4 regions of the Pseudoalteromonas sp. ND6B genome follow, and region 4 is predicted to be linked to each of the others. Evidence: predicted binding sites of a transcription regulator. Region 4 holds the regulator's gene; each other region holds the start of a gene.
The links. The regulator MetJ, encoded in region 4, represses methionine synthesis genes. The targets are predictions, from matches to a motif close to TAGACGTCTAGACGTCTA.
Positions count from the first base shown of each region.

Region 1 (7,732 bases), on a different contig from region 4:
ACACCCGCTACATAGCGCGGTTTTTCTGGGGTTTTAGCGCTAAATTCATCACATACAGCACGGGCTAACTTAGCTGACTCTAAATTAACTTCACGGCTTATACTCGCCATGTCGTAATCTTCCATCGAAATGGTGGTCGAGTTAAAGGTGTTGGTTTCGATAATATCGGCACCGGCGGCTAAAAAGCTGCGGTGTATATCAGTAATAATTTCAGGCTTGGTTAGGCTTAATAAATCGTTATTACCTTTAATGAGCACATGCCAATCTTTAAAACGTTCACCACGGTAGTCTTGCTCTTCAAGCTTATGCGCTTGGATCATGGTTCCCATTGCACCATCTAAAATTAAAATGCGCTGTTTGAGCGCAGCGCTCAGCTGTTCATGCTTATTGTTTTGAGGATTATTCGGCATAGTTGTTAGTCCTTACGTCTTGGCTAACTAAGTTAATATCATAGGGTGTGGTTTGGTAAACGTAATAATTTAACCAGTTTGAAAACAGTAAAAACGCGTGGCTTTGCCATGTTTTAGACGGTTGTTTGCTGGCATCGTCATCAGGAAAATAGTTTTCAGGCTTTGGCGCATCGGGGCTTTTTTGTAAATCGCGCTCATATTCGGCTTTTAAACTGTCGGCATCGTATTCGGGGTGGCCGGTAATAAACACTTGGCTGCCCGATTTATTTTTAAGTAAATACGCCCCTACTCGTTCAGAGCCCGCTAATACCACCAGCTCTTCACAGGCGTTTATTTTATTAATATCTATGTGGCCATAGCGTGAGTGGGGTACTAAAAAGGTATCGTCAAAGCCGCGGGTAAGTGCACCATGGGCAAAGTAGCATTGGTGGGTAAACACCCCGCAGAGTTTATTGTCTTTTAAATCGCGCTTTAAATTATAACGGTGGTATAAAGCCGCGTGGGCAGCCCAGCACGAAAACAAGGTAGAAGTTACATGTTGCTCGGCCCAATCAATAATTACTTTGAGCTCTTCCCAATACGCTACTTCTTCATACTCTAAATGCGCGAGCGGTGCACCGGTAATTAACAGTGCATCGTAGTTGTTGTTTTTTACTTCTGAGAAGTAACGATAAAAAGTATCTAAGTGTTGCTCTGAGTTGCTACTACTGCGGTGCGTATCTAGGCGCAATAGCTCAACATTTACTTGCAGCGGAGAGTTAGCCAACAAGCGAATAAACTGTACTTCGGTTTCTACTTTATTAGGCATCAGATTAAGAATAGCCAAACGCATAGGGCGTATTTCTTGGGTTTTTGCACGCGTTTTTGGCATTACAAACACGTTTTCATGACGTAAACGTGCAATAGCTGGCAATTCGTCTTCTACTGTAATTGGCATTCTTAAAGCTCCTGCTCATAAAAACCGAGAGTTAATACGCTCTCATTATGAACAGAATGCCAAAAATATCAACCTCTAGATGTATAGATGTCTAAATGAAATTTATTCACGCGGTTTGTATAAATTGAATATGTACTTTAAAACAGTGCCATTCGTTGACTGTTTCACCTGTGAGCCACTACAATACAGCATTGAAATTTTTATTATTATTTGAAGGCTCCTTCCATGGTTTTACCTGATAAGTTTATATTCTCGATGAGTCGAGTATCTAAGGTTGTGCCACCAAAACGCACTATCTTAAAAGATATTTCGTTGCATTTTTTCCCAGGCGCAAAAATTGGTGTGTTAGGTTTAAATGGTTCTGGTAAATCATCACTACTTCGCATTATGGCGGGTGTTGATGAAGAGTTTGAAGGTGAAGCTCGCCCTCAACCAGGCACTAAAATTGGTTACTTACCGCAAGAGCCTGTTTTGGACGAAAGTAAAACAGTTCGTGAAATTGTTGAAGAAGCTGTAGGTGAAGTAAAACATGCCCTTAACCGCCTTGACGAAGTGTATAACGAATACGCAATGGAAGGCGCTGACTTTGACGCACTGGCTAAAGAGCAAGGTGAATTAGAAGCGGTTATTCAAGCGCACGATGGTCATAATATCGATAACGTATTAGAGCGTGCTGCCGATGCACTTCGTTTACCTGAGTGGGATGCTAAAATTGAGCACCTATCGGGTGGTGAGCGCCGTCGTGTTGCTATTTGTCGTTTGTTACTTGAAAAGCCAGATATGCTGATTCTCGATGAACCAACTAACCACTTAGATGCTGAGTCGGTTGCCTGGCTAGAGCGCTTCTTACATGACTACGAAGGCACTGTTGTGGCAGTAACGCATGACCGTTACTTCCTTGATAATGTAGCAGGTTGGATTTTAGAGCTTGACCGTGGTGAAGGTATTCCGTGGGAAGGTAACTATTCTTCTTGGCTTGAGCAAAAAGATGCCCGCTTACAACAAGAGCAAAAATCTGAAAAAGCACGTCAAAAGTCGATTGCACAAGAACTTGAGTGGGTGCGTTCAAACCCTAAAGGTCGTCAAGCTAAGTCAAAAGCACGTATGGCGCAGTTTAGCGAGCTACAACAGTCTGATTACCAAAAACGTAACGAAACCAACGAATTGTTTATTCCACCTGGGCCACGTTTAGGTGACCAAGTATTAGAAGTAAACAACTTACGTAAAAGCTTTGGCGACCGTGTTTTAATTGATGATTTAAGCTTTAGCATGCCTAAGGGCGCTATTGTGGGTATTATTGGTGCCAATGGTGCAGGTAAATCAACGCTATTCAAAATGTTAAGCGGTGAAGAGCAGCCAGATAGCGGCAATATTAGCATTGGTGAAACAGTAGAACTGGCAACTGTTGATCAGTTCCGTGGCAACATGGACGAAAGCAAAACGGTATTCCAAGAAATCTCTGACGGCCAAGATGTACTAAAAATTGGTAACTTTGAGTTCCCAAGCCGTGCTTACGTTAGCCGTTTTAACTTTAAAGGTAACGATCAGCAAAAGTTTGTTAAAGACTTATCTGGCGGTGAGCGCAACCGCTTACACCTAGCTAAGCTGTTAAAAGCAGGCGGCAACGTGGTGCTTCTGGATGAGCCAACTAATGACTTGGACGTTGAAACATTACGTGCTCTTGAGAATGCTATTTTAGAATTCCCAGGTTGTGTAATGTGTATCTCGCATGACCGTTGGTTCCTTGACCGTATTGCTACACACATTTTAGATTACCGCGACGAAGGCCAAATTAACTTCTTTGATGGTAACTACACTGAATACGAAGAGTGGCTTAAAAAGACTCTTGGCGCAGAAGCTGCACAGCCTAAGCGCATAAAGTATAAAAAAATTGGCTAACAGCCACAGTGAATAAGTTAAAAGCCCTGCATTTAATGCGGGGCTTTTTTATGCGAGCTATTTTTATCTTTAAGCAAATTGGCGTGTTGGGCATTACCAGCTATGCTTATTATAAATAACAGCTTTATAAGATTATTATGCAAAACCGTCGGCAATTTTCTCGTATTATGTTCTCTACTGCAGCGCAATTAGTTATGGCTAGCAGCCAGTATGAATGCACTCTATTAGATATCTCTTTACATGGTGCGCTTATTACTAAAAGCGATGCATTTACTGGGAACAAAAATGACGAAGCAGTACTACGTTTTACTTTGCCACAAAGCGATATTGAAATAAAAATGCCGGTGGTTATTCGTCACATAGAAGAAAACCATATTGGTCTTAAATGCCATAGTATTGATATAGACAGTATCACGCATTTAAAGCGTTTAGTTGAGCTAAACCTTGCTGATGAAACATTATTACACCGCGAGCTTGAAACGCTTATTCACCAAACATAAATAGACGCACTGCGTGAAGTTTATTACCATAATCAAAAATAATTAAACGACGCAGATATGAGTTTAAACCCCAATCTACCTTTAGTTTATCATCCTAACTACTCGTTTAGTTTTGATCCCAAGCATCGCTTTGTAATGAGTAAGTTTGCTCAGCTACACCAGCATGTTAAAACCCTTGGACTTGCTGGCAGTAATATCACAGAACCACCACATGGTAGTGTAGAAGAGCTAGAAATAGTACATTGTGAAAACTACATTCACGATTTATGGCATAACCGCCTAGATGAAAAAGCCATGCGCCGTATTGGCTTGCCTTGGTCACAAGCACTAATGAACCGCACATTTACCGCTCCGTTGGGAACACTGCAAACCGCGCGTTTAGCACTTGAAAATGGACTTGCGTGCCACTTAGCAGGCGGCACTCATCATGCCCACAGTGATTTTGGATCGGGTTTTTGTATGGTTAACGATTTAGCTTTTACCGCACAAACGTTAATTCAAAACCGGGAAGTTACCAACGTACTGATTTTTGATTTAGATGTTCACCAAGGCGATGGCACCGCAGCTATGCTGGCTCATCAACCATATGCGTTTACCTGTTCAATACACTGTGAAAAAAACTTCCCATTTAGAAAGTCCCCTAGCGATTTAGATATTGGTTTAGCTAATAATATGCAAGACGCTGAATATTTAGGTATTGTTGACGATACGCTGCAATTTTTATTAAACGAGCTTAACCCGGATCTTGTTTTATACGATGCTGGCGTTGATATTTGGCAAGAGGATGGCTTAGGCAAACTGGATATTAGTTGGCAAGGGATAGAAAAGCGCGATCACTTAGTGCTTAAACGCTGCCTTGCAAATAATACTCCTGTTGCCACTGTGATTGGTGGAGGCTATGACAGAGATCATCAGCGCCTAGCAAAGCGCCATGGCATTGTTATAGAACAAGCGGCCAGTTTTTAAATAAAAAATACATAAACTAAGCTACACTTTAAGCTTATAAATTAATTGAGGTTATTATGCGGTTATTCACTTTTATATTATTGTTTATCTGTTTAGTTTTACCGATAAGCGCTCTGGCTGAAGACCCACCTGAGCTTCCGCCATTAGATCCCAAATATGAAGCAGAGCATGCCATGGTACTGGTTAACCATGGTTCAAGTGTGTACGCCATTAATATTCCAAGCTATGAGCTTCCTTATAATATGCACGTTATGTACAAAGTGGATGTATCGGATATTCCGTTTTTAGATCTAGTACGTGATGCTGAGTTAATCACAGTAAAACCAAAGCCATTTAATATTCAACGCTTAATGCGAGGCGAAGAAGTCGCGATTACCGGCGATGTATACCTTGGTGATTACAAGCAAGGGGGTAGCTTAGTTTACAGTGATAAACTGATAGAGCTCAGCGAGCAAATGTTTACGCGTGAGCTAACCGATTTAAATCCAACCTCAAAATGGCAGCAGTACGATATGGTTACGCTAAAAAACAATAACCGTATTTATATTCATCAAATAACCCAACCGCCCAGCTTTCATCATATTATGTTTGTTGATTTAAATGGCGCCTGTTTACAAAAGTTTCGTACCTCAACCGAAGTGCCTTCTGCTGGTGAGCTCAATTATAAATTTATAAATTGTGGCACATTGAAACCGATGTTTTATGATGCGGAGAGCTTAAGTAAATAGCTAAGCTTTGTTTTAGGAATGAAAAAAGGCTCCTCGCAATGCTCAGAGCCTTTGGTTAACTTTGGGAATTAACTCGGTTCATTGATCGTTTAAGATCAGTTTAGCGCCACTAACTGTGGCGCAATTGTTTGATAATCTACAGCCATGGCAATACTCAAAGCGGTAATATTAATAATAGAAAACGCAAACACTTGGCGTGCCCAACGGGTGGTGTCTATGTTGTAGCGATACCCTCTAAGTGCCATGAGTAACCACCAAAAACTGGTAATACAGGCAACGGCCATAAAGGCAGCACCGGTATAACCACTAATTGGCAATAGCATCACCACTAAAGCATATACCGCAATATAAAGCACAATATGGCGCTTAGCTTTGTTAACACCTTGCGCCACGGGCAATACTGGAATATTAGCGGCTTGGTAATCTTTAAAGCGAAAAATAGCAATCGCATATGAGTGCGGCATTTGCCACAAACTAAACATCACCAACAGTATTAATGCACCCATATCGAACACACCCGTAACGGCGCAATAGCCAACAACAGGTGGAACTGCGCCCGACAGACTACCAATAAAGGTGCCGTAAACAGAGTTGCGTTTCATGTAGAGGCTGTACACCCCTACATAAATGACATAGCCAAAGGCGGCAAAAAATACCGCCGCTTGAGTGGTAAAGGCGATTAATAAGCCAAAGCCAATTAGCCCTAATAACACGCCATGGCTTAAAGCGGCTTTTGCAGACATTTCGCCCGTTACAGTTACACGTGAGCGAGTACGTGCCATAGCAACATCAATGTCTCTATCAATAACATTGTTTATGGCACATCCCGATGCAACAACAAGCGATAAACCAACCAAGGTAACCAACATTAACCATGGGTCTATATCACCGCGGGCGGCAAGTAAAAAACCACCGGCAACGCTGATCAAATTCCCCATAATAATACCTGGCTTAGTAACAGCTAAATAACGACGAAACATCTGAAACCTCTAATACATCATCATTGCGTTTGATTCATAAATGATCCAAACAGACAGTCCAACCACCATGACGATGATCAACGCGCTAAACAAGAAGGTAAAGGTATTCGCTTTGCCTTCATCGGTGGTGAAATTAAGGTGTAAAAAGTATTTTAAGTGCACCCAAATTTGCACGATTGCAAAAGTAACGATACTCCAAAGCGTGGTGACTTTTGAAAAATCGCCCTCCATCACCATCCAAAATGGAATGGCCGTTAAAATCACTGACAAAACAAAACCAATAAGATAGGTTTTAACACTGCCGTGTGACTGATCATGATGTTGGCTTTGCATTTGCACTAAAGCATGCGTTTCGCTATGGCTCATTACATTGCTCCCATTAAATAAACAACAGTAAATACACAAATCCACACAATATCTAAAAAGTGCCAAAATAAGCTTAAGCAACTTAGGCGCGTGACGGTTTGTTTACCTAAACCGCGCTTGATCACTTCTATCATCATTATGCTCATCCAAATAAGGCCTGCAGTTACATGTAAACCATGCAAACCTACTAATGAGAAAAACGATGTTAAAAAAGCACTTTGCTGTGGGCCATTGCCATGAACAATTAAATGATGAAATTCATAAATTTCCATGCCAATAAACACCGCGCCTAAACAAAAAGTAACCGCGAGCCAACCAAGCGTCAGCGCCTTTTTTTGCCCTTGAGCGGCAATCATGGCAAAACCAAAAGTGATACTACTAATAAGTAGCGCCGCAGTTTCTACAGCAACAAAATCAAGCTCAAAAATATCTTTGCCCGATACACCACCTGCGGTGTTCATATAAAGCACTGCGTAGGTTGCAAAAAACGAGGCAAATAAAAGGCAATCGGTCATTAAATAAAGCCAAAAGCCAAAGATTGTATCGCCAGAGGTATCGTGATGTTCATGCGTATGACTTACGCTATGAGGCTCTAAATTTACATGGCCTTGAGTTGCAGATAACGTACTCATGCGCTTACCTCCTTAGTATTACTGGCAATATGCGCGCCTTCAATTTGTAATATTTCGTCGTTTTGCACGTAGTAATCAACATCGCTGGTGTAAGCGCGGTTAATAAATAGCGCAATTGCACCAATAAAACCAAGCCCTGCTAACCACCAAATATGCCAGATCATGGCAAAACAAAACGCCGTTAAACTCGCAGCAATAAGCACACCCGATGCGGTATTTTTTGGCATATGAATTGGGCTATAGCTAGATTTACCTTGATAAGCTAGGCCTTTTTCTTTCATGTCAGTCCATGTATCAATATCATCAACATGCGG
Region 1 covers NZ_JQFL01000067.1:111,149-118,880, reverse strand. The annotation lists gene ND6B_RS03670 (homocysteine S-methyltransferase family protein) at 1-410, opposite strand, end outside; gene ND6B_RS03675 (homoserine O-succinyltransferase) at 400-1,347, opposite strand; gene ettA (energy-dependent translational throttle protein EttA) at 1,573-3,246, shown strand; gene ND6B_RS03685 (PilZ domain-containing protein) at 3,384-3,746, shown strand; gene ND6B_RS03690 (histone deacetylase family protein) at 3,804-4,712, shown strand; gene ND6B_RS03695 (hypothetical protein) at 4,769-5,440, shown strand; gene cyoE (heme o synthase) at 5,536-6,420, opposite strand; gene cyoD (cytochrome o ubiquinol oxidase subunit IV) at 6,430-6,786, opposite strand; gene cyoC (cytochrome o ubiquinol oxidase subunit III) at 6,786-7,418, opposite strand; gene cyoB (cytochrome o ubiquinol oxidase subunit I) at 7,415-7,732, opposite strand, start outside.
Region 1: ND6B_RS03675 (homoserine O-succinyltransferase) is a predicted target of MetJ. The motif match lies at 1,424-1,441, and genes of this name have one in related genera.

Region 2 (7,732 bases), on a different contig from region 4:
AAATTACGCAATTATTTATTACCCCACCTGATTTAGATCATTCATTTAGCATTAAGTATGGAAAAAGCCGCGTGATAGCGGCCTTTCAGAGGTGCTGGTAATTTAACCATTCATGTAATTAATCTGTGTATGAACAGCAATAATCAGCAAAATCACTTACTTTTACATGGAAGCTGACATTAGCATCAACATTAAATGACTCACCCGCATTAAATGTTTTCCACTCGCTTTCACCTGGTAATAACACATCCCACTGCCCTGCTAACAACTCCATACACTCTTTTTGGTTAGTATTAAACTCAAATTCACCGGGTTGCATAAAACCCAAGGTTTTCGCTTCACCATTTCCTAAAAGCACAGTTCGGCTTGATACTTTGCCATCAAAATATACATTGGCTTTTTTAACCACACTAACGTTATCGAACTTTGGCATGTTAACTCCTGTTGTTAATTTATAATTTTGTTACCCCCACAGTGCCTGATACATATAAACCTTGCAAGTTAAGTGCTGTGAAAATTACTCATCTAAAATCCAAAAGGTTAAAAAAGAACGACTTTATAGAGAGATATGCTTCGAGCAACGGGCTACGAGTTTCGAACAGTACTTTTAGTGATTTATGGACAAAGAGAACTAAAAGACGCTGCGCTTTAGAGAAGTGATCAAACAACTATTTTTTATAATTTGGGTTTTGTATTGCCTCTTTTCTTCTCATTCGCTTCTCTTTGTTCAAATTAATTTTTAATGATTTGTGCACAAAGAGGGCGATGAGGCACTACGCTTTAGAGAAGTGATAAAAGTACAGCTCATAAAAAAGCCCGCCCTGTTTACACAGCGCGGGCTTTTAAAACACTAAAGTAATTAATTAAAACAATGCGTTTGCTTTGTTAACTACATTTTCTACCGTAAAGCCGAAGAACTCAAACAGCTCGTTTGCCGGTGCCGACTCACCAAAGGTGGTCATACCAACTACGGCGCCATTTAGGCCTACGTACTTGTACCAGTAATCAGCAATACCCGCTTCAATCGCTACGCGACGTGAAACGCTTGCTGGTAATACGCTTTCTTTGTACTCAGGCGATTGGTCTTCAAACGCATCAGTACATGGCATAGATACAACACGTACCTTTTTACCCTGCCCACGTAGCTCTTTCGCAGAGTCTTGCGCTAGCTGTACTTCAGAACCCGTTGCAATCAAAATAAGCTCTGGATTGCCGTCACAACTTAAGATGTAACCACCCTTTTTAACGTCGCTTAATTGCTGGGCATCACGAGCTTGCTGCTCTAAGCCTTGACGAGTAAAGATTAATGATGTAGGACCGTCTTTACGTTCAATAGCTTGTTGCCATGCAATTGCTGACTCAACTTGGTCACATGGGCGCCAGTTGTATAGGTTAGGCGTTAAACGCATGCTCGCAATTTGCTCAACTGGTTGGTGAGTAGGACCATCTTCACCTAAACCAATTGAATCGTGCGTGTATACAAAAATGCTTGGTTGCTTCATTAATGCAGCCATACGTACCGCGTTGCGTGCGTATTCCATAAACATTAAGAACGTTGCACCGTAAGGAATAAAGCCTTTATGCAGTGCAATACCGTTCATAATGGCCGACATACCAAACTCACGTACACCGTAGTAAATGTAGTTACCACTTGCATCATCAGCAGTTAAGCCTTTAGAGCCATCCCAAATTGTTAAGTTTGAACCCGCTAAATCGGCAGAGCCACCCATAAATTCAGGTAGTAACGGACCAAACGCGTTTAATGCATTTTGCGACGCTTTACGTGATGCTGGGTTTGCTGGATTTGCTTGCAGCTCTTCAATGTACGCTTGTGATTTTTCAGCCCAGTCAGCTGGTAATTCTGAATGTGTACGGCGTTTGTATTCTGCTGCTAGCTCTGGGTATGCTTTTTCATATGCGGCAAATTTTTCGTCCCAGCTTGCTTCAAGCTGTTGGCCTTTTTCTTTGTTATCCCACTGTGCATAAATATCTTCAGGGATTTCAAATGCATTGCCCGTCCAACCTAAAAACTCGCGAGACGCTTTAATTTCGTCATCACCTAGTGGTGCACCGTGACAATCGTGGCTACCTGATTTATTAGGTGAGCCGTAACCAATAATAGTTTTACAACAAATTAGTGTTGGCTTATCAGTCACGCTTTTAGCTTCTGCAATTGCTGCACTTACTGCATCGCTATCATGGCCATCAACGTCACTAATTACATGCCAGCCGTATGCTTTAAAACGTGCTGGGGTATCATCACTAAACCAACCTTCAACTTCACCGTCGATTGAAATGCCGTTGTCATCCCAAAATGCCACTAATTTGCCTAGGCCTAATGTACCGGCTAGTGAGCATGCTTCATGAGAAATACCTTCCATTAAACAACCATCACCCATAAACGCATACGTGTGGTGATCAACAATGTCATGGCCTTCACGGTTAAACTGCGCTGCTAATGCTTTTTCAGCAATCGCCATACCTACCGCATTTGTGATCCCTTGACCTAATGGGCCCGTAGTGGTCTCAATTCCTGGCGCGTATCCATATTCTGGATGGCCTGGTGTTTTGGAATGCATTTGGCGGAAGTTTTTAATTTCGTCCAGTGGCAAGTCATAACCACTTAAATGCAGTAGAGAATAAATTAGCATTGAACCGTGACCATTTGAGAGTATAAATCGATCTCGGTCAGCCCACTCTGGATTTGTTGGGTTATGTTTTAGATAATCGCGCCATAATACTTCTGCGATATCAGCCATGCCCATAGGGGCTCCAGGGTGACCAGATTTGGCCTTTTGTACTGCGTCCATTGACAAGACGCGAATAGCATTTGCAAGTTCTTTGCGAGATGGCATGAATTCTCCTACCTTTATATGTATTTGCGCGGGTATTTATTTATCCCCATTCTTACTTATTGTAGGGGCTGTGTGCAATTAAAAACCCATAAAAATAGGGCATTATGAATATTTTTTAAGAACCATTTACTATTAGATATTTTATTTAGACGTCTAGGCGTAAAAAAACTATGCAAGTTCATTTGTTTTAGATAAAATACGCGCCTTAATTTTTTAGCGCTAATACCGACGTTTGTGAAGCGCAATATTTGTGAGCATAATTACAATGGCAAAACATTTATTTACTTCTGAATCTGTTTCTGAAGGTCATCCGGATAAAATCGCCGATCAAATTTCTGATGCGGTACTTGATGCTATCCTAGAGCAAGACTCTCATGCCCGTGTAGCGTGTGAAACTTACGTTAAAACCGGTATGGTTATGGTTGGTGGTGAAATCACGACTAGCGCATGGGTTGATATCGAAGAAATTACACGTAAAACAGTACGTGAAATTGGTTACACACATTCAGACATGGGCTTTGATGCCGATTCGTGTGCAATTTTAAACACGATTGGTAAACAGTCTCCTGACATTAACCAAGGTGTTGACCGTACAAGCCCAGAAGAGCAAGGCGCTGGCGACCAAGGTCTAATGTTTGGTTACGCATGTAACGAAACTGAAGTATTAATGCCTGCTCCAATTACTTATTCTCACCGTTTAGTACAACGCCAAGCACAAGTACGTAAAAGCGGCGAGCTTAACTGGTTGCGTCCAGATGCAAAATCACAGGTTACGTTTGCATACGAAAATGGCAAGCCAGTAGGCATTGATGCCGTTGTACTTTCTACTCAGCACAGCGAAGATGTATCGCAAAGTGATTTAGTAGAAGCGGTAATGGAAACGATTATTAAGCCAGTACTTCCTGCTGAGCTGATTACTAGTGCCACTAAATTCTTTATTAACCCAACTGGTCGTTTTGTAATTGGTGGACCAATGGGTGACTGTGGTTTAACTGGTCGTAAAATCATTGTAGATACTTACGGTGGCATGGCTCGTCACGGTGGTGGTGCTTTCTCTGGTAAAGATCCATCAAAAGTTGACCGCTCAGCGGCTTATGCTGCACGTTATGTTGCTAAAAACATTGTTGCTGCTGGCCTTGCTGACAAGTGTGAACTTCAGGTGTCTTATGCTATTGGTGTTGCAGAGCCAACATCTATCAGTGTTGAAACATTTGGCACAGGTAAATTAGAAGAAGCGCGTTTAATCGAACTTATTCGTGAACACTTTGACTTACGCCCTTACGGCCTGATTCAAATGCTTGATCTTGAGCGCCCTATTTATCTTCCAACAGCGGCTTACGGCCACTTTGGCCGTGATGAATTCCCATGGGAACGCACAGATAAAGCAGACGCACTTCGCGCAGCAGCTGGCCTGTAAGCCACCTAGCTAATATTAAAACGGCCCTTTTTAGGGCCGTTTTGCTATGTGTATTAAGTTAGTCATAAAACAGTCTCGAACTGTTTAACATTTTAGGTATATACTCTGCTTATACAATAAAGCGTGTTAGGGATAAAAAATGGCCGACAATTTTCGTGTTATATTTGTAGGACTTGCAGAAGGCGCAGACAGCCAAGCAGTGACCAATGCACTGACAGAAAAACTAAAAACCTCACCTGAAAAGGTGGCGGCATTTTTTAATGGCAAGCCGCTGTTTGCTCCTAGCAACAAAGAGAAAGCCCTTAAGCAAGCTAAGTTACTTTCAACGCTGGGGATCAAAAGCAAACTTCAGCAAACAGCCCCTACACAAGCTACTTCTCAAAAAGCGCACGACAGCCAGCGAGATCAGCGCTTATTTGATGCCTTAGATTACATTACTAGTAGCTTAATTCGTCTTGAAGAGAAACTTGAGGATCTTGAGCAACGTCTCCCCGAGGTTGAGTTATCACTGCCTGATGAAAATGACGAACCATGGCAAGATGACGATTTAATGCTAGATGAGCCACTCTCTACAACACCCAAAAAACGCAGTAACCTTGTTTTATATTCACTGATTGCCACAGTTGTAATATTACTTATTGTGCTTGCTGTGTATTTAATGTTCCCGAACTTATTCTCTTTTTAATTATGGTTTAGTTATTTAATGAGCAATAATCGCGCACAAATAAGACTCGATATTCGTAAAGCACGGAATAATCTATCAAAAAACCAGCAAGAAATAGCGGCCCACTCTCTTAAAGTGAATTTTATTCAATATATAAAAAGCCAAAAAATAGCTAAAAAAAAACATATCGCCATTTATTTAAGCAATGATGGAGAGCTAGATACATCATTGTTAATTAAAGAATTATGGCTCAAAAAACAGCATGTTTACTTACCTATAATTCACCCTTTCAACGGGGCTAATTTACTATTTCAACGATATGAAAAAAACTCACCCATGAGAGCAAACCGCTATGGTATCTTGGAGCCTAAGCTGAACTGCTCTCAAATATGCCCATTGCCAGCGCTTGATTATCTACTTATGCCACTTGTTGCATTTGATAAATTTGGTAATCGCCTTGGAATGGGGGGTGGGTTTTACGATAGAACCTTGGCACGTTTACACGAAGAAAACTGGCAGCAACCACAACTTATTGGCCTAGCACACGAATGCCAACAAGTGGATAAGCTCCCTATTGAATCGTGGGATGTGCCTCTTAAAACTATTATTACACCCAATAAAACCTACTGTTGGTAACAATTAATCTTGTAAACTAACAGTCTATTTTTGACATAAATGAGCACATAGCAATGACACAAGATGAATTAAAAAAAGCAGCTGCATGGGCTGCACTGGAGTTTGTAAAAGAAAACACCATAGTGGGTGTTGGTACAGGCTCAACCGTTAATCATTTTATTGATGCTTTAGGCACAGTAAAAGACACCATTGTTGGTGCAGTATCTAGTTCAGAAGCGTCTACAGCACGTTTAAAAGAACTTGGTATAGAAGTATTTGAGCTAAATGATGTTGATGCTCTGGATGTATACGTTGATGGCGCAGATGAAATTAACGCTCTAAACGAAATGATTAAAGGCGGTGGTGCAGCGCTCACCCGTGAAAAAATAGTAGCGGCAGTGGCTAAACAGTTTGTGTGTATTGTTGATGACACCAAACTAGTCGATACCTTAGGGGATTTCCCGCTGCCAGTTGAAGTTATTCCGATGGCGCGCAGCTATGTTGCCCGCGAATTATTAAAACTTGGCGGTGATCCTGTGTATCGCCAAGGTGTTGTAACCGATAACGGCAACGTTATTTTAGATGTACATAATTTAAAAATTACCCATGCTAAACAGCTTGAAACACAAATAAATCAAATTGTTGGCGTAGTCACCAACGGCCTATTTGCAGAGCGCGGTGCTGATAAAGTGATTATCGGCACAAAAAATGGGCCACAAATTAAATAGGATATGGTTATGAGTAAGGTATCGTTAGCAAAAGACAAAATTAAAATTCTCTTGCTTGAAGGTGTTCATCAAAGCGCTGTTGAAACGCTAAAACGTAACGGTTATAGCAATATCGACTACGTTAAAACATCGCTACCTGAGGACGAGCTTATTGAGCGCATTAAAGATGTGCACTTTGTGGGGCTGCGTTCTCGTACTCATATTAATGAATCGGTATTAAATGCAGCTGAAAAACTGGTTGCTATCGGTTGTTTTTGTATTGGTACCAACCAAGTAGATTTAAACGCAGCACGTGAGCGCGGTATTGCAGTATTTAATGCCCCGTTTTCAAATACTCGCTCTGTAGCTGAGCTTGTACTAGGTGAAATACTGCTTTTATTACGTGGTATTCCACAGCGAAATGCCGCTGCGCACCGTGGTGGCTGGTTAAAAACAGCCAATGGCTCGTTTGAAGCGCGCGGTAAAACCTTAGGTATTATTGGCTACGGTCACATTGGTACTCAGTTGGGCATTATGGCTGAAAATATTGGTATGAACGTGGAGTATTACGACATTGAAGACAAACTGTCTTTAGGTAATGCGACACAAGTACATAACTTAACGCAGCTATTGCAACGCGCTGATATTATTAGCTTGCACGTACCTGAAACACCGCAAACTAAAAACCTGATTGGCACGGCTGAATTGGCGGTAATGAAGCAAGGCTCTATTTTAATTAACGCTTCACGTGGTACTGTCGTTGATATTGACGCCCTAGCAGAAGCGCTAACAGAGAAAAAACTCAGCGGCGCAGCAATTGACGTATTCCCAGTTGAACCTAAATCTAACGATGAAGAATTTATATCGCCACTGCGTGAATTCGACAACGTTATTTTAACGCCGCATATAGGTGGTTCTACTCAAGAAGCACAAGAGAACATTGGTATTGAAGTAGCGGGTAAACTCGCTAAGTACTCAGATAACGGCTCAACTATTACCGCAGTTAACTTCCCTGAAGTATCATTGCCAGAGCTTGCTAATCGCAGCCGCCTGTTACACGTGCATCACAACCGCCCTGGCGTGCTAACGCAAATTAACCAAGCGTTTGCTCAGCACGGTATTAACATTGCCGCACAGTACTTACAAACCGATGAAGCAATTGGTTACGTGGTTATTGATGTAGACACAGATCACTCAGAAGTCGCACTTAAAGAGCTCAGTGCAGTTGAAGGTACAATTAGAGCGCGTATTCTTCACTAAGTAATCAGCTATCAGCTATCAGCTATCAGCTATCAGCTATCAGCTATCAGCTATCAGCTATCAGCTATCAGCTATCAGCTATCAGCTAAAATAATAAAAGCCGTACTTGAATAATCAAGTACGGCTTTTTACATTAAACTGGAAGCTGGCAACTTATTCTATTATTTGCCTTTTACTTCTAAATTTATAAATTTAACCAGCTCTTCGGGTTGCC
Region 2 covers NZ_JQFL01000014.1:81,715-89,446, forward strand. The annotation lists gene ppnP (pyrimidine/purine nucleoside phosphorylase) at 119-433, opposite strand; gene tkt (transketolase) at 864-2,855, opposite strand; gene metK (methionine adenosyltransferase) at 3,121-4,272, shown strand; gene ND6B_RS14790 (hypothetical protein) at 4,412-4,957, shown strand; gene ND6B_RS14785 (5-formyltetrahydrofolate cyclo-ligase) at 4,976-5,572, shown strand; gene rpiA (ribose-5-phosphate isomerase RpiA) at 5,626-6,279, shown strand; gene serA (phosphoglycerate dehydrogenase) at 6,289-7,518, shown strand; gene ND6B_RS14770 (hypothetical protein) at 7,680-7,732, opposite strand, start outside.
Region 2: metK (methionine adenosyltransferase) is a predicted target of MetJ. The motif match lies at 3,002-3,019, and genes of this name have one in related genera.

Region 3 (7,732 bases), on a different contig from region 4:
AACGGCTAAATCACAATTGTAGCGGGATACTGATTGGCACTGCTCTAGTGTAAATGCATTGCCACCTAAATAAAGCACATCATTTTTAAGGGATTCTATAGCTTGTGATTTCAAACGGTTGTAGCTAATTGAGGATGTTCGCGTATCATCTGATACATCGCAGCTTTCGCCTTTTATTCCACCAAGGGGGCTTGCACCTCTATCGAGAGCGTCCTGAACACTGTAAAACTGCTCTAGGCCACGTTTTTTAATATGGCTTGAAACGTGTTCTGATAAAACGTCGTCGTCGATATTGGTTGTGTAAGTAACGTTATTACAGCCAGTTAAAAATGAAACCGCACATATTAATAAAGAAAAATACTTCATTAGTTAATCCCTTAAACTCGTATTTGCCTAATTTACTTAGTAAATTAGCGAGTTGCAAATTATCATTTTTCACCTTTATTAAACAGATTCGACCTCTCAAGATTTTTTTTCTGGTAGTATAGCTAGGTTATAAGCAGTTTAAGCAGTGAACACACTATGTTAAGTCCTTACTATCAGCAGCATGCTGATTATGTTTCAATTTCTCGTGAGCAAGGTTGTCGCTTTGCTAAATGTGTAGCCGACGACTACAACCCGCTTCATGATAAAGACGCTAAAAAGTTTTGCGCACCAGGAGACTTACTTTTTTCTCTAGTGTTAGACCGCTATGGCATTAGTGAGCGAATGGAGTTTACCTTTGCCGGTATGGTTGATGAAAATACCAAGCTAAATTTTCCAGAACAACCTGGAGAAGAGTTTGATGTAAACCATGGCGAAAAAGTAATTTTAAAGGTTAAACGCGACGGTAAAACCAGTAAATGCCCAACACTTACAAACAGTTTAATAAAAAATTATGTTGAGTTCTCAGGTGCTGCGTTCCCGCATGTAATTATTCCTTTAATGGGCAAGCAAGAGGTAATGATAAACCCTGCGCGCCCTATGATTATTTATGAATCAATGATCATTAACCTTAATAACATTGATATTAAATCACCGACCCTAGAGTTTGCAGAGCCAAGCTTTGAATACGCTGGTAAACGCGGCAAAATAACCTTGCGCTTTAATTTATTAGAAAACGGCGAAAAGGTGGGTTTTGGTGAAAAACACATGGTGGTATCGGGTATTCGTGAATACTGTCAAAGCACCGTAGATGATTTAATTGCATTTTATAATGAGCGTAAAGCCACATTAAAACCGGCTTAAATACTTCATTTTACTTAGGCGCTATTTAGCGCCTTTTTTATTACTTAAGCTCAGGTATAATAGCGTTCTTTGTTATTTTAAAGCCAAGCTTATGTCTGCCACATCGTTCTCATCACTAGCCCTAGACCCGTTACTATTAACGGCAATAGAGCAAAATAATTACACTACGCCTACCGCCATTCAGCACAAAACGATACCGCCAATTTTAGCGGGCAAAGACGTTATGGGCAGCGCTCAAACTGGTACTGGTAAAACAGCCGCGTTTGTTTTGCCGTTATTACATAAGCTTTTAAATTCCGCTAAAAAAGACGAACCAGGCATTGCCCGTGTGGTTATTTTAACGCCTACTAGGGAGCTTGCTCAGCAAGTATTTGCAAGCTTTGAAAAATACGCACAAGGTACAGATATAAAAGGTGCACTTGCCTATGGTGGCGCAAGCATTGGCCCACAAATCAAAGCACTTAAAACAGCGCAAGTAATAGTGGCAACGCCAGGGCGCTTGCTTGATCACATAGTGAAGGGCAGTGTGGTGCTTTCAAGCGTGGACTCTTTAGTATTTGATGAAGCAGACCGTATGCTTGATATGGGTTTTATTGACGAAATTAGACGAATACTGCGTCATATCCCAGGCGATCGTCAAACCTTACTGTTTTCCGCCACTTTTGATGACAGTGTATTTGAGCTGAGTAAAAAATTACTTAAAGACCCAGAGCTTATTGAAGTTGATAAGCGTAACTCTGCTGCTGTAGAGGTTGAACAAGTTATTTACGCAGTAGATGAAGACAGAAAGCGCGAGCTGGTATCGCACATGATTGGCATGAAAAACTGGCGCCAAGTGCTTATATTCACCCGCACTAAACAAATGGCCGATAAGCTTGCCAAAGAAATGTGTAAAGATGGTTTAAAAACCGAATCTATTCATGGTGATAAATCACAAGGTGCTCGCGACCGCGCTCTTCATAACTTCAAAGAAGGCAGTACACGTGTTCTAGTGGCCACCGATGTAGCAGCGCGCGGTTTAGATATACCGGCACTTAAATATGTAATTAACTTTGAATTACCATACATAGCTGAAGATTATGTACACCGTATTGGCCGTACAGGGCGTGCTGGCGAGCAAGGCCTTGCTATGTCGCTAGTGAGCTTAGATGAGCAATGGCTGCTTGAAGAAATTGAAGTACTGCTTGATACGCGTTTAGCCCCACAATGGCTTGAAGGCTACGAGCCCGACTTAAATAAGCCACCCAAAGATAACCGCAAAAACACTAACAAAGCGCGTAAAGATCGCGATAAAAAACGTATTACAGGCCAAAGAGCGCCAAATAGAAGACGCAAATAAAAGCTTAGGACCTAACCTAACAGGCAGCTAAGAGCGATAACCGGTCATTGAGATTGGCTAAATATAGTAGTTAATTGATTTGTTAAACTGCTCTTTGCGCATATATTCATGAAAATGAGCGCTGCGCGCATATTGGTTAATTTAACTTTACCTAAAAACTTTAGAAAACTTTGCGATAGTAATACCTTAGGTAATTTGTTAAAACTATATAATGTAGAAAAATGAGCGTAGCGTCGGTAGAAATATGCGCGACGAGCGCACTATTAAATTGTTATAGCTACGGAGGGATATGTGGCACGTTCAATATTAATTACAGGTAATGGAATTGGCCTAGCTCTCGATTCTGATTTCTTTTCCTTACAAAATGGACTTGAAAGCGTCTGGAACAATACGGAACATCTGAGCAATGATCATAAAGATTTAATCCTGAGTGCAATAGAAGGAACTACTGATGAATTACCCCCAAGTTCAGAAGACCAATTAGATAAGTTGCAAGTGGCAATTGTTGCAACTGAGTTTTTGAGTAATTTTGAAGTTAGCGGTACTTCATGGATTTCTGAACCTGCAAAAGAATTACCTTCTACATTTAGGAAATATATCCATGAGGTTGCCCTGCATTATCAGCGCTCTGGACAGAGTCTGCCTAAAACATTTGTTGAACCATTATCTGAATTTGTTAGAAGTACAAAAACTCATGTTGTCACATTAAATTATGATAACTTGCTATATGATTCGTTTATTGCCGAGAAAATTCTCAATGGTTACCACGGGGCATTAATTGATGGTTTTTGGAGTTCAGGTTTTGATGAGGAGCATTTAGACCGACATAATGTAAATAGGCATGGCTGGTATATGCATTTACATGGCTCACCATTATTTGTTGAAAATAGTAAAGTTATGTATGCTGGCAGAGACTTCTTAGATCCAGAAGATAAATGCCATATAGTTTTAACTCACGTCGAACATAAACCATTAATTATCGGATCATCCCATATCTTGAGCGCCTACTGGCGTAGGCTTGAAAAAGCATTTGAAGAATCATCTCAAATTATTTTGTTCGGTTACTCAGGTTACGATGAACACTTGAACAATAGAATAAAACTAAGAAAAGATGAAAAAGAACTTCTAATTGTTGAGTGGGAAGGTGCTGGCTCTGAGGATGAAAGAAAAAGGTTTTGGGAAACTAAAACAGGATTCAATCGGTTCGAGTTAGTTAGACTGGAAAACATTTTAGAGTTTACAAGTTGGTAGCTATAACAAGTTGCTTAAACGGACAAAAAACAGTTGGCTTTTGCTCGTTCCTCGCTATTTTAGCCAACAATTTTTTGCCGCTTAGCAAAGCGTTATATACCAGTATTAAGTGATCCTAATGAATGTAACTGAATTATTATTGATTATTGGGTCTTTATGCCTCTACATGTTCTTGGCTGGAAATTCGATAATGATGATATTGGAATGGAAGGCGAAGCCAAGTGAAACTGGCCCAAAAGATATTGTTACAGCGATAATTACGATATTAAGTAAAAAAGAAAATCCAGATGAGTATTTGAAAGCTCGTTTTTTTACCTTTGGTGCAATCATTATGATTTTCGGGGCAGTAGTTCTTTCAAAATTAGAAGGTATATAACAATGCGCTCAAGCTTAGGACGCAGTAAACTGCGCCGCTTAGCTTGGCGTTACCACTGTCTGCAAATGGCACAAATGCGACTGTTAGATTTGATAAAGCCCTACAGTTCAAACCTGACAGATCAAGTTAGTACTTATTAAAATAAACGAAGCTAACTACTTGAACTGGCTTATTTTATGTCGCTTATTATTGTTGCCCGAACCTCGAAATTAAGCTATCAGTTTCTCCGCAAGGTTGAGTTCCATTATCGCTTTTAATAAACGGTATAAGTTAATAGACGCGTCTATTTCTTCTTTACGATTGGTTAAGCTTTCAATATTTAAACCCAGCGGCACACCTAAGTGGGCACAGCTTTTTAAAATTGAGTCGAGGTTTTCGCGACAAATACGCACCGATTCGCTTAATGTATTTTCCGAATCAAGCATGCGCCATTTAGTTGCCTCTGGCACTGAGATACCTAGCCACTGCATAAACTCTAAGGTTTTTTCACCACCACAAGGTGTAAAGGTTAATATAATCCGATTAGGTGTCAGGCCTTGTGCTTTGCATGTGCGCGCATAACTGGTTATTAAATCTATGGTTGCTTGTGCATTGTAAACGGCTTGAGAGATAAAAAACTGGCACCCTTGTGCTGTTTTTTCTATTAAGCGTTGGTGCTCGTTGCGCTTATTGGCATGGCGCTCAGCAATGGTTACACCACCTAAAAAGAAGTCTTCTGACTGCTCTGCCAGTGTTTTGTAGGCATTCGGTAAGCTAAGCTTTATATCACCCGCTGATGAAGGGCTACCCACTAACACCACGTTTTTTAAATCGTAGTCATTTTTGGTTTCATCTAACCACGTTTTAAACTCTCTCACACCGCGCTGAGCTACACTTTTATAAGTAATTACATCAAGATCAGATAAGCCTCGTAAGAGTTGACTGTACTCGCGCGGATCAACTGTTTGCTTAAATGCAAATGGACGCGCTTGCTCTGTACGGCTGCTTTCATCTTGAATGTCATAAATAATTACGCCGTCATATTCAATTTCGTGTAAACGGCCTAATAACTTTTCGGCAATGACTTTTAATTGCGCTTTATCAGTCCCAATTTTTGGCGGTGTTGTGCCAATTAGGTAAACACCTTGGTTGGTGTCCTGTATTTTTTCTTGAAGTGATAAAGCCATAATCCTCATTCCAGCTTAATTTGTGATGATGGATTTAATATAGCAGCCATTTAGACGTCTAGATAGATTTATTTATTGAAAGTTTCTCAACTAACGTGAATTATTTTCATGATTAAACCAAGTTACCAGCAATAACTGACACAGTTGTTTACATAATTAATAGGCTTAGGGCTCTTATATTTAATTACTTTACGGCATACTTAGTTTGGTAAATGTTTTAAAAATTGCTCAATTTAAAAAGGGATAACAATGAAATTTAAATTATTGGCAACTAGCCTAGCGGTATCGCTGGCCTTAACAGGTTGTGCTACGCAGCAAAGTCAAAACACGCAAACAGCAGCTCAACAAGAACAAGTTAATAAAGCAGATGAGCGTGTTTTTTCACAAGATTACCTAATAGAAGAGCTAGATAACGGCCTACGTGTGATGGTAGTTAAAACCGATTACCCAGATGTAGTATCGCTACAAATACCTGTATCTGTTGGCTCGCGTAATGAAGTGGAAGCGGGTAAAACTGGTTTTGCTCACTTTTTTGAACACATGATGTTTAAAGGCTCTGAAAAGTTTCCGCAAGATGTGTATTCAGATATTTTAAAAAATTCTGGAGTTGATAACCGCGCTTACACAACTAACGATTACACTAACTACCACTTAAATTTTTCAAAGCAACATCTTGATAAAGTACTTGAGATTGAAGCTGATATTTTTCAAAACCTAAGCTACACCGAAGAGCAATTTAGAACCGAAGCGCTAACGGTTAAAGGCGAGTACTTAAAAAATAACGCCAGTCCAATTCGTAAATTATTAAGTGCGGTACGCCAAGAAGCGTTCGAAAAACATACCTATAAACACACTACAATGGGCTTTTTTGAAGACATTGAAGCCATGCCAGATCAAATGGCCTACGGTAAAGAGTTTTTTGATAAGTTTTATAAGCCTGAATATGTATCGCTTGTGATTGTTGGTGATGTTGAGCCAAAAGAGACCATGGCGATGGTTAAAAAACACTGGGGTAATTGGCAAAAAGGCGACTATGTTGCTGATATTCCAAAAGAGCCAACTCAACAAGCGCCAAAATATGTGCATGAGCAAAACGAAGGATTACCTGGTCACTGGCTGCTTGTGTCGTATAAAGGGGCCGCATGGGAGCCACAGAAAAAAGACAGAGCCGCATTAGATTTACTGTCGCAGCTTTATTTTTCGAGCAATTCAGATATTTACCAAGAGCTGGTAGTAGAAAAACAAATCGCGAGTCAAATGTTTACCTATAACCCTGAAACTAAAGATCCAGGGTTACTGCATGTATTTGTAAAAGTTGAAAATGCCGATGATTTAGCCACAGTGCGTGATGCCATTAATCGTACCTATGCCAAAGCGCGTACCGAGTTGGTTGATAGCCAAAAACTCAGCGATTTAAAGTCTAACCTTAAATACAGTTTTATAAATGGTTTAGATTCATCGCAAGCAATTGCCTCTACACTTGCCAGCTATATGCATTTTGAGCGCGATCCGGAGGTGATTAATCAGCTGTATAAATCGGCAGACAATATCACTAGCGAAGATATTAGAGCCGTTGCAAATAAGTATTTTGTTGATAATGCGCGCACCACAATTACTATGTCGGCACTTGATAAAGCCCCTGGTTTTGAACAAGAAAGCGACTTAAATGCGTTGGTAGCAAAATATCAGCAAGTACCGAGTAAGCCTATCTTTAAGGTGCTTGATAAAACCAATAGCTCGCCGTTAATCGATATTAACTTATTATTTAATACCGGTGCCGCTGCCGATCCGCAGGGTAAAAAAGGCGTGGCAGCACTCACTGCCGCAATGCTGGCGCAAGGTGGCTCAACCTCAATGAGTTACAAAGATATTAAAAAGGCAATGTACCCGCTGGCGGGTAGTTTTGGTTATCAAATAGATAAAGAAATGCTGTCGTTCCAAGGGCGTATTCATAAAGATAATGCTGCTCAGTGGTATGCCTTAGTGAGTGAGCAGCTGTTAAGCCCAGGCTTTAGAGAAGATGACTTTAAGCGTCTGAAAAAAGAAATGATCGATGGCATTAAGTCGGGTTTAAAAGCCTCTAATGATGAAGAGTTGGGTAAAGAAGTGCTCTACAGCGTACTTTATAAAGGTCACCCTTATGAAAGCTATAACTACGGTGATTTATCAGATTTAGAAGCGCTCACTCTTGATGATGTTAAAGCGTTTTATAATGCCGAACTTACACAAGCTAAACTAACTGTGGGTTTAATTGGTGCTGTGCCTGAAAAACTTAAAGCACAAATGTTAGCTGACTTGGCGACACTTCCAAAAGGCGAACAAAGCCGCTTAACAATCCCTGATGCGCCAGTGCTTGAAGGTCATCATGCAACA
Region 3 covers NZ_JQFL01000014.1:116,412-124,143, reverse strand. The annotation lists gene ND6B_RS14635 (hypothetical protein) at 1-366, opposite strand, end outside; gene ND6B_RS14640 (DUF3581 domain-containing protein) at 523-1,227, shown strand; gene ND6B_RS14645 (DEAD/DEAH box helicase) at 1,319-2,566, shown strand; gene ND6B_RS14650 (SIR2 family protein) at 2,858-3,817, shown strand; gene ND6B_RS0119005 (hypothetical protein) at 3,936-4,193, shown strand; gene ND6B_RS14655 (methylenetetrahydrofolate reductase) at 4,403-5,359, opposite strand; gene ND6B_RS14660 (M16 family metallopeptidase) at 5,609-7,732, shown strand, end outside.
Region 3: ND6B_RS14655 (methylenetetrahydrofolate reductase) is a predicted target of MetJ. The motif match lies at 5,403-5,420, and genes of this name have one in related genera.

Region 4 (7,732 bases):
GCTTTTTGGTACATAGGTAATCCCTACCTTAGCGTTTAGCGTGTTGTTTTCAAACTCTAATAACCCGGTGTAGCACAGTGCAGCATTTTGTTGCTGAGCCGCTTGCGCATGCTGCTCAATAAATGCATCTAAACGAGCCTTATTATCAATAAAGTCATTCCAGCTGCCTGCACTTAACTCATCGGGCATCAAAGCGGATAAAGAAATGTCATCAAGTTCCAATTCAATACCTAATTCACGCGCTAAAATAAGCAACTTACGTTGCATATCTCGTCCAGATAAGTCTTCTCGAGGATCAGGCTCTGTGAATCCCAAAGCTTGTGCTTCTAGAACTAAATCTGAAAACGCTTTACTGCCATCATACATACTGCATAACCATGACAGCGTGCCTGAAAATACGCCTTCTATTCGCGTTATTTTATCGCCACTATTTTGTAAATCAGCCAAGGCAAAATTAATCGGTAGTCCGGCCCCTACACTTGCATTATAACGCCAATGTAAGCCACGTTGAGCAAGGCTTTCACGTAGTGTTTGATACCACGAAAGCGATGCGGTTCCCGCGTATTTATTAGCACTAATTAGATGGCAGTTTAATTCAACTAACTTACTATAAAGCTGACTAAAATGTTCACTGGCGGTAATGTCGATCACTATTTTATGTTCATACTCAAGAGTATCTATGTATGACAATAAATCGGCTTGTTTATAGGAGCTTGCATGGTTTTCCCATTGAAGTTGCCAGCTTTCACAGTCTAATCCATTAGCATTCACCAGCATCTGCTCTGAGCGTAAAAGCGCTACTAACTTGACGTTAAAATCAGTTGATAAGCGTGCTAGTTGAGCAGGTAATTGGCGCATAAACTCAGCACCTACATTACCAAGTCCTGCAATAATTAAAGCTATTTCTTGTGCTTTATTAATGAGCTTGTCATGTAACAGGCTCAGCACATCACTTTCAAGTACTTGATCGGTTAATAGTAACGTATATCCCTCACCGTAATGGGTAAACCGAGGCTGGATAGATTGTGTTTGTAATAAGGCTTCACTTTGCTTACCAAGCGGCGCTACCTCTTGATCAGGTGCAATAATCGCCACCCCATTTAAGTTTGACTCACTAATATTGGCGCGGCCAGCAAAATAATTAGCCACCTGATGTGTCGCTGACGCAGGGACTAGTAAGTAGATTTCGCCTTCGTGTTCAAAGTGATGCAAACTATGCTGAATAAGTTGGCTAACATGTGCTACTTCGCCTTCACTCAGATCATCAACAATGAGTAAATCCACATTATTTACTGTGGTTAAAAAGCGTTTTTGTTTACTCATTCCTAGTTTAACTATTTCGGTATGACTGCCTTGAGGATCGTAACTACTGCGAACAACTAATTCTATATCGGTATCTTTTAATGGCGATAATGTTTTAGCGTGTAATACTGGATTACCTAACCTCGCTAATAAATTCGCTTGATCACGGCACACTCGCGCATACTTAACCGCATTAGCAACCTTACGCGGATCAGTACTAAAAACACCTTGAGTGTCAGTCCAAATAGAGACTTTTTTAGCATTGCAATACCGCGCTAATAAAGTGGCACTGTAATCACTGCCATTTCGCCCTAAGGTCACTGTTTCACCATGTAAATCAGCCGCAATAAACCCAGTAACTACATTAATTTTACTCGTCTGTATGGCTTTTAAGCACTGCTGCTGATTATTAGCATGCTGCAGCTGTCCGGCATCTAAAGTAAATAACTGCCTAGCGTCATGGGCACAAGCGCTAACGTTAAGCTGTTCTAAGTAAGCGCTTAGTAACCTTGCAGACCACAATTCACCATGTGCTAATAACGCAGCTTCAGCTAATGTTCCTTGCTTAGCCTGCTTGGTAATAATACTGAGCTCAGTTTCAAGTAAATCAAGCGCATGGTGCTTAGCGTTAGCTATTAATAATTGCTCAATCAGAGCTATTTGATGGTTACTCAATAGCAATACAATATCAGCAATAGCTTGAGTGTCTTGCTGTTGATAGCTTTGCCACAGTTTAACTAAGGTATCGGTGGTTTTACCGGCAGCCGATACCACCACACAATCCCCAGCTTGAGCATGAGTTAAAATAATATTTGCGACACTTTTAAAGCGATCCGCTGAGCTTAAACTCGAACCACCAAATTTATGAACCTGATTTACCATATTAATACCGACTCGCATTTATGTTTTGTATTTTGAAGATTGGTATGCACTACCATAACGCCGGATGCGCCGCGTTTAACTTTGCTGAACCAAATGATTCACTAGCACCACTTTTTGCCGATAGGCCGGGATCGGCTTGTCCTGGGCGCACCAAATTAAATACCCTGTCTAAGTCAGCGAGTAAATCATTTACATCTTCAATACCCACCGAGATACGAATAAGCGTGTCGCCTACTCCGGCTTCTGCACGCGCGGTTGCGTCCATGCCGGCGTGGGTCATAGTCGCAGGGTGACAAATCAAACTTTCTACTCCACCTAATGATTCCGCTAAGCTAAATTCATTTAAGCGCGTTAAAAACGCTGCAGCATCGTTTATATCGCCTTTTATATCAAAGCTAACCATAGCACCAAAGCCAAGCTGCTGCGCCTTAGCTAGCGCATGTTGAGGGTGTGATTCAAGACCTGGGTAGTAAACTTGGGCAACAAACTGGGAGCGTTCTAAATACTGTGCAATGGCGAGTGCACTTTCTTGGTGTTGCCTTAAACGCACGTTTAAAGTACGTAAGCCTCTGAGCGTTAAATAGCTATCAAATGGCGCGCCGGTGATGCCAATGTTATTTGCCCACCACGCTAACTCTTCACCTAACTCAGCAGTCGCTGCGATAACCGCGCCACCAACAACGTCTGAATGGCCATTGATATATTTTGTGGTTGAGTGCACCACAATATCAGCGCCAAACTTAATCGGGTTTTGTAATGCTGGCGATAAAAATGTGTTGTCGGCGGCAACCAGTGCACCACACTGTTTAGCTGTATCAGTTACCGCTTTAATATCTGTTAAGCGTAAAATAGGATTGCTAGGTGTTTCAATCCAAATCAGCTTAGGTTTAATAGCAAGGATGCGTGTCAAACTGTCGCTTTTGGTAAAATCGACCACTTCTAGTTTTAATAAGCCGCGCTTTTCTAGCGAAGTAAATAAGCGATAGCTGCCCCCATAACAGTCATGAGGGATCACTAACGTATCGTCACTATTAAGTAATTGTGTTGTTAGGTGAACGGCTGCCATGCCTGTTGCGGTAATAATGCCTTTAGCGCCACCTTCAAGCTCCGTGAGCGCCTCAGCCAAAATGTCACGATTGGGGTTACCACTGCGGCCATAATCATATTGGCGCTTTGTATCAAAGTCAGCAAATGAGTAAGTTGTTGATAAATAAAGCGGTGGAACAACCGCACCATGCTGTTTGTCGGCTTCTATTCCACTACGAACAGCAATTGTTGCCTTATTTTTTTCACTCATTTTCGCTACCTTTACTAATTTGGATGTTTAGACGTCTAAAAGGTAGCGCATGCAATTTAAGATGTCAAAACATTTAAATGTCTAGATAGCTAAATAACTAGTATTTGACTATCTTTTTTAAACCGATAGAATTTCACGCATATTTACACGCTTTGATGCTGTGTGAGCAATTTATAATCTGAGGCAACGATACATCTTATGGCTAAATGGAATGGTGAATATATTCACCCATACGCAGAACACGGGAAAAAATCCGAACAAGTAAAGAAGATCACCGTTTCGATCCCGCTAAATGTATTAAAAGTATTAACTGATGAACGTACTCGTCGTCAAATAAACAACTTACGTCATGCAACAAATAGCGAGCTTTTATGCGAAGCGTTTTTGCATGCGTTTACCGGGCAACCGCTGCCTAATGATGATGATTTGCGTAAAGATAACGCAGAAAAAGTACCTGAAGAAGTGAAGAAAATAATGCAAGAAATGGGACTAGAAGTGCCTATTTTAAATGAAGACTAGAAGGGTCTTTATACAAAAAAACCTCAGCAAATGCTGAGGTTTTTTTGCGCTAATTTACACTTAACAATTACGCCATGTAGTTTTCTGGCATATCAATTTGTGCCACACCTGAATCAACCGCCGCCTGCGCAACCGCTTTAGCTATACGTGGTAACAAACGTGGATCCATTGGTTTTGGTATAATATATTTAGCACCAAACTCTAATTTGTCGATGCCTGCGGCAGTAAGCACTTCAGTCGGCACGGGCTCTTTAGCAATACTGCGAATTGCTTCTACAGCAGCAATTTTCATCTCGTCGTTTATTTCACTGGCACGTACATCTAACGCACCACGGAAAATAAACGGAAAACACAATACGTTATTAACTTGATTCGGATAATCAGAGCGACCTGTAGCCATAATTAAATCGTTACGTGCAGCGTGTGCTAATTGCGGATCGATTTCAGGATCGGGGTTTGAACAAGCAAATACCACGGGTCTATCAGCCATTAATTTTAAATCTTCAGGGGCTAATAAATTAGGGCCCGATACACCCACAAACACATCGGCATCTTCAATTACATCTTGTAAAGTACGTTTATCGGTATTGTTTGCAAATAATTGCTTATATTCATTCAAGTCATCACGACGCGTATGAATAACTCCTTTGCGATCTAACATATAAATATGTTCACGCAACGCGCCACATTTAATTAAAAGCTCCATACAGGCAACAGCTGCAGCGCCGGCACCTAAACATACAATAATTGCATCTTCAATTGCTTTGCCCTGTACTTCCAGCGCGTTTAGCATACCCGCAGCCGTTACAATAGCCGTACCATGCTGATCATCATGAAAAACAGGAATGCTACAACGCTCTATAAGCGCTTTTTCTATTTCAAAACACTCGGGCGCTTTAATATCTTCTAAATTAATTCCACCAAAGGTGTCGGCAATATTAGCCACCGTGTTAATAAAGTCTTCGGTAGTACGGTGCTTAACTTCAATATCTATAGAGTCTAACCCTGCAAAACGCTTAAATAGTAGCGCTTTACCTTCCATAACGGGTTTTGAAGCCAGTGGACCTAAATTACCTAAGCCTAAAATTGCGGTGCCGTTAGTAATAACCGCAACCATATTTCCTTTACCAGTATATTTGTAGGCATTTGCTGGATCAGCGGCAATTTCACGAACAGGTTCTGCGACACCGGGGCTGTATGCGAGCGCGAGGTCTTTAACCGTCTCAGCGGGCTTGGTCAGCTCAATACTGATTTTACCTGGAACGGGATGGGCATGGTAATGTAGTGCTTGTTCACGAAAATCTGACATAACGCGATTATATCCTGCAATTTAAGTTAAAGTGAGAGGTAGTTTTAATCTACGATACCTTTATTATTTTTAAATTCCAAGCAATATCAGGTCTATCCTGTTATATGCTAGAACTGTTAATTTTAAGTGATTTATCAGCAACTTCCCTAGATTATCCTGACATTTTTAAAATATAAATTCGTCATAAAAATGAAAAACACAGGTACTTTTTGCCCTTGTTCTATTTTTATAAAGCGTATTTTTTAGTCTTAAATTAAAATAGTGAAATACCGAATTTTATTTAACTTTAAACACAAATAACCTCACGTTACCTGCATTTGAGTACCATCTTTAAAGTTTAACAAATAAAAATATAGAGAATATTGGCTGTTTTGTCTGCAAATGTTTATGCATACTCAGAATAAGAACAGGAAATAGTTATGCAAAAAAAATAAATACAAAATTGCTAATAAAGCAGGTAGGAAAGTAAATTTTGGCCACAAAAAAAGCACCCTAAGGTGCTTTTTTTACATAGAAACAAAAAATTATTTTTTGCTGCTAAGTGCACCGAAGCGCTTGTTGAAGCGATCAACACGGCCGCCAGTGTCTAAAATCTTTTGCTTACCAGTGTAAAACGGGTGACACGCAGAACATACGTCTAAGTGAATGTCTTTACACAGAGTAGAACGAGTTTCGAATTTGTTTCCGCATGAACAAGTTGCAGAAATTACTTCGTACTTAGGGTGAATACCTTCTTTCATAGGAACCTCTAGTTAAGGCCGCATCGCTCTCCAAACCCGAAGTCTGGCACCATACGTCGTTAAAACAAATTTATTGGCCGCGAATTTTATCCAACAACCCGCACGCACACAAGCTTTAATTACCCTTTTTGCTAAAAAGTCGGCAAACACCTATTCATTACTGATTTGTCGGTAGGCTTTTAATGCTATTTTTAGTACATTAAACCATTACGTTAATTGGTTGAGTTGTTATGCGTTTTGCTGAAGTTGCAATAAAAGTCCCCTTGCCTCGCACCTTTGATTATAAAGTGGATGAGCAATTAGTACCGCTGACTCAATTACAGCCTGGTATGCGCGTGTTAGTCCCTTTTGGTAATCAACGTAAAGTAGCGGTTATTCTTAGCTTAAAAGCGGAAACAGCAGTCCCCGAAGGCAAAATAAAATCTATTATTGAAGTTATTGACGACTCACCGGTGTTATCTGCGCAGCATTTAGAGCTACTGAAATTTACAGCGCGTTATTATTGCTATCCACTCGGTGAAACTATTCATATTGCATTGCCCAGTGCACTGCGCCAAGGTGAGTGCCCTGATAAAACCAGTATAAACATGGTGACATTAAGCGAAAAGGGGGCACTTTTACCGTCTTTAAAAGCTAAAACACAGCTTAATTTGCTTAAGCAATTATCAGCATCCGGTAAATCATCATTAACCGAACTCAAAGCCCTCGGGTTTAATAAAAAAACCATTGATACCCTTTTAGATAAAGAGCTAATAATTCAAACCATTGAGCACGACAATCAATGGCAACATACCTCGCCAACGGTTGGCAGCAAACCTCGTTTGAATAAAGAGCAAGCCATTGCCTGCACTGCAATTAATCAAAGTACGGGGTTTAATAGCTTTTTGCTAGAAGGTGTCACTGGCAGCGGAAAAACCGAAGTTTACCTGCAATGCCTAGAAGAAGTATTAAAACGTGGCGAACAGGCGTTAGTGCTCGTTCCTGAAATCGGGCTAACGCCTCAAACGGTCAATCGTTTTAGACGTCGCTTTCCTGACACCCCTATTATGTTATGGCACTCGGCATTAACCGATAACGAGCGTCTGCAAACATGGCGCTTTTGTGAAAAAGGCAGTTGCGCCATTGTTATAGGTACCCGTTCGAGTATTTTTCTGCCATTTTTAAAGCTCGGGATGATTGTGGTTGATGAGGAGCATGATGCCTCATTTAAACAACAAGACACTTTACGCTATCATGCCCGTGATTTAGCTGCGTATCGTGCCTATCAGCATCAAATTCCACTTATTTTAGGTAGCGCCACGCCAGCACTAGAAACACTGCATAAAGCTATTAATAACAAATACCAGTTGCTTACATTAAGTGAGCGCGCACAAACCGCCACCGATAATCAGTTTAAGCTGCTCGACATGAAAGGTCAGCCTGATAGAGCCGGTATTGCGCATGCCAGTCTTGCAATAATGCGCCAGCACCTGAATAGGGGAAAGCAGGTGATGGTATTTTTAAATCGCCGTGGGTTTTCTCCTACTTTGATTTGTCATGAATGTGGTTGGTTGAGTGAATGTAGCCGATGCAGCACCAGTGCGACTTTTCATAAGGCAATAGGCCAAATGATTTGCCACCATTGTGGCGATCAATATCATGTACCGCATCAATGCCCTGACTGTGGTAGTACGCAAATATTTC
Region 4 covers NZ_JQFL01000080.1:124,986-132,717, forward strand. The annotation lists gene metL (bifunctional aspartate kinase/homoserine dehydrogenase II) at 1-2,184, opposite strand, end outside; gene metB (cystathionine gamma-synthase) at 2,234-3,481, opposite strand; gene metJ (met regulon transcriptional regulator MetJ) at 3,680-4,000, shown strand; gene ND6B_RS01360 (malic enzyme-like NAD(P)-binding protein) at 4,068-5,309, opposite strand; gene rpmE (50S ribosomal protein L31) at 5,834-6,049, opposite strand; gene priA (primosomal protein N') at 6,280-7,732, shown strand, end outside.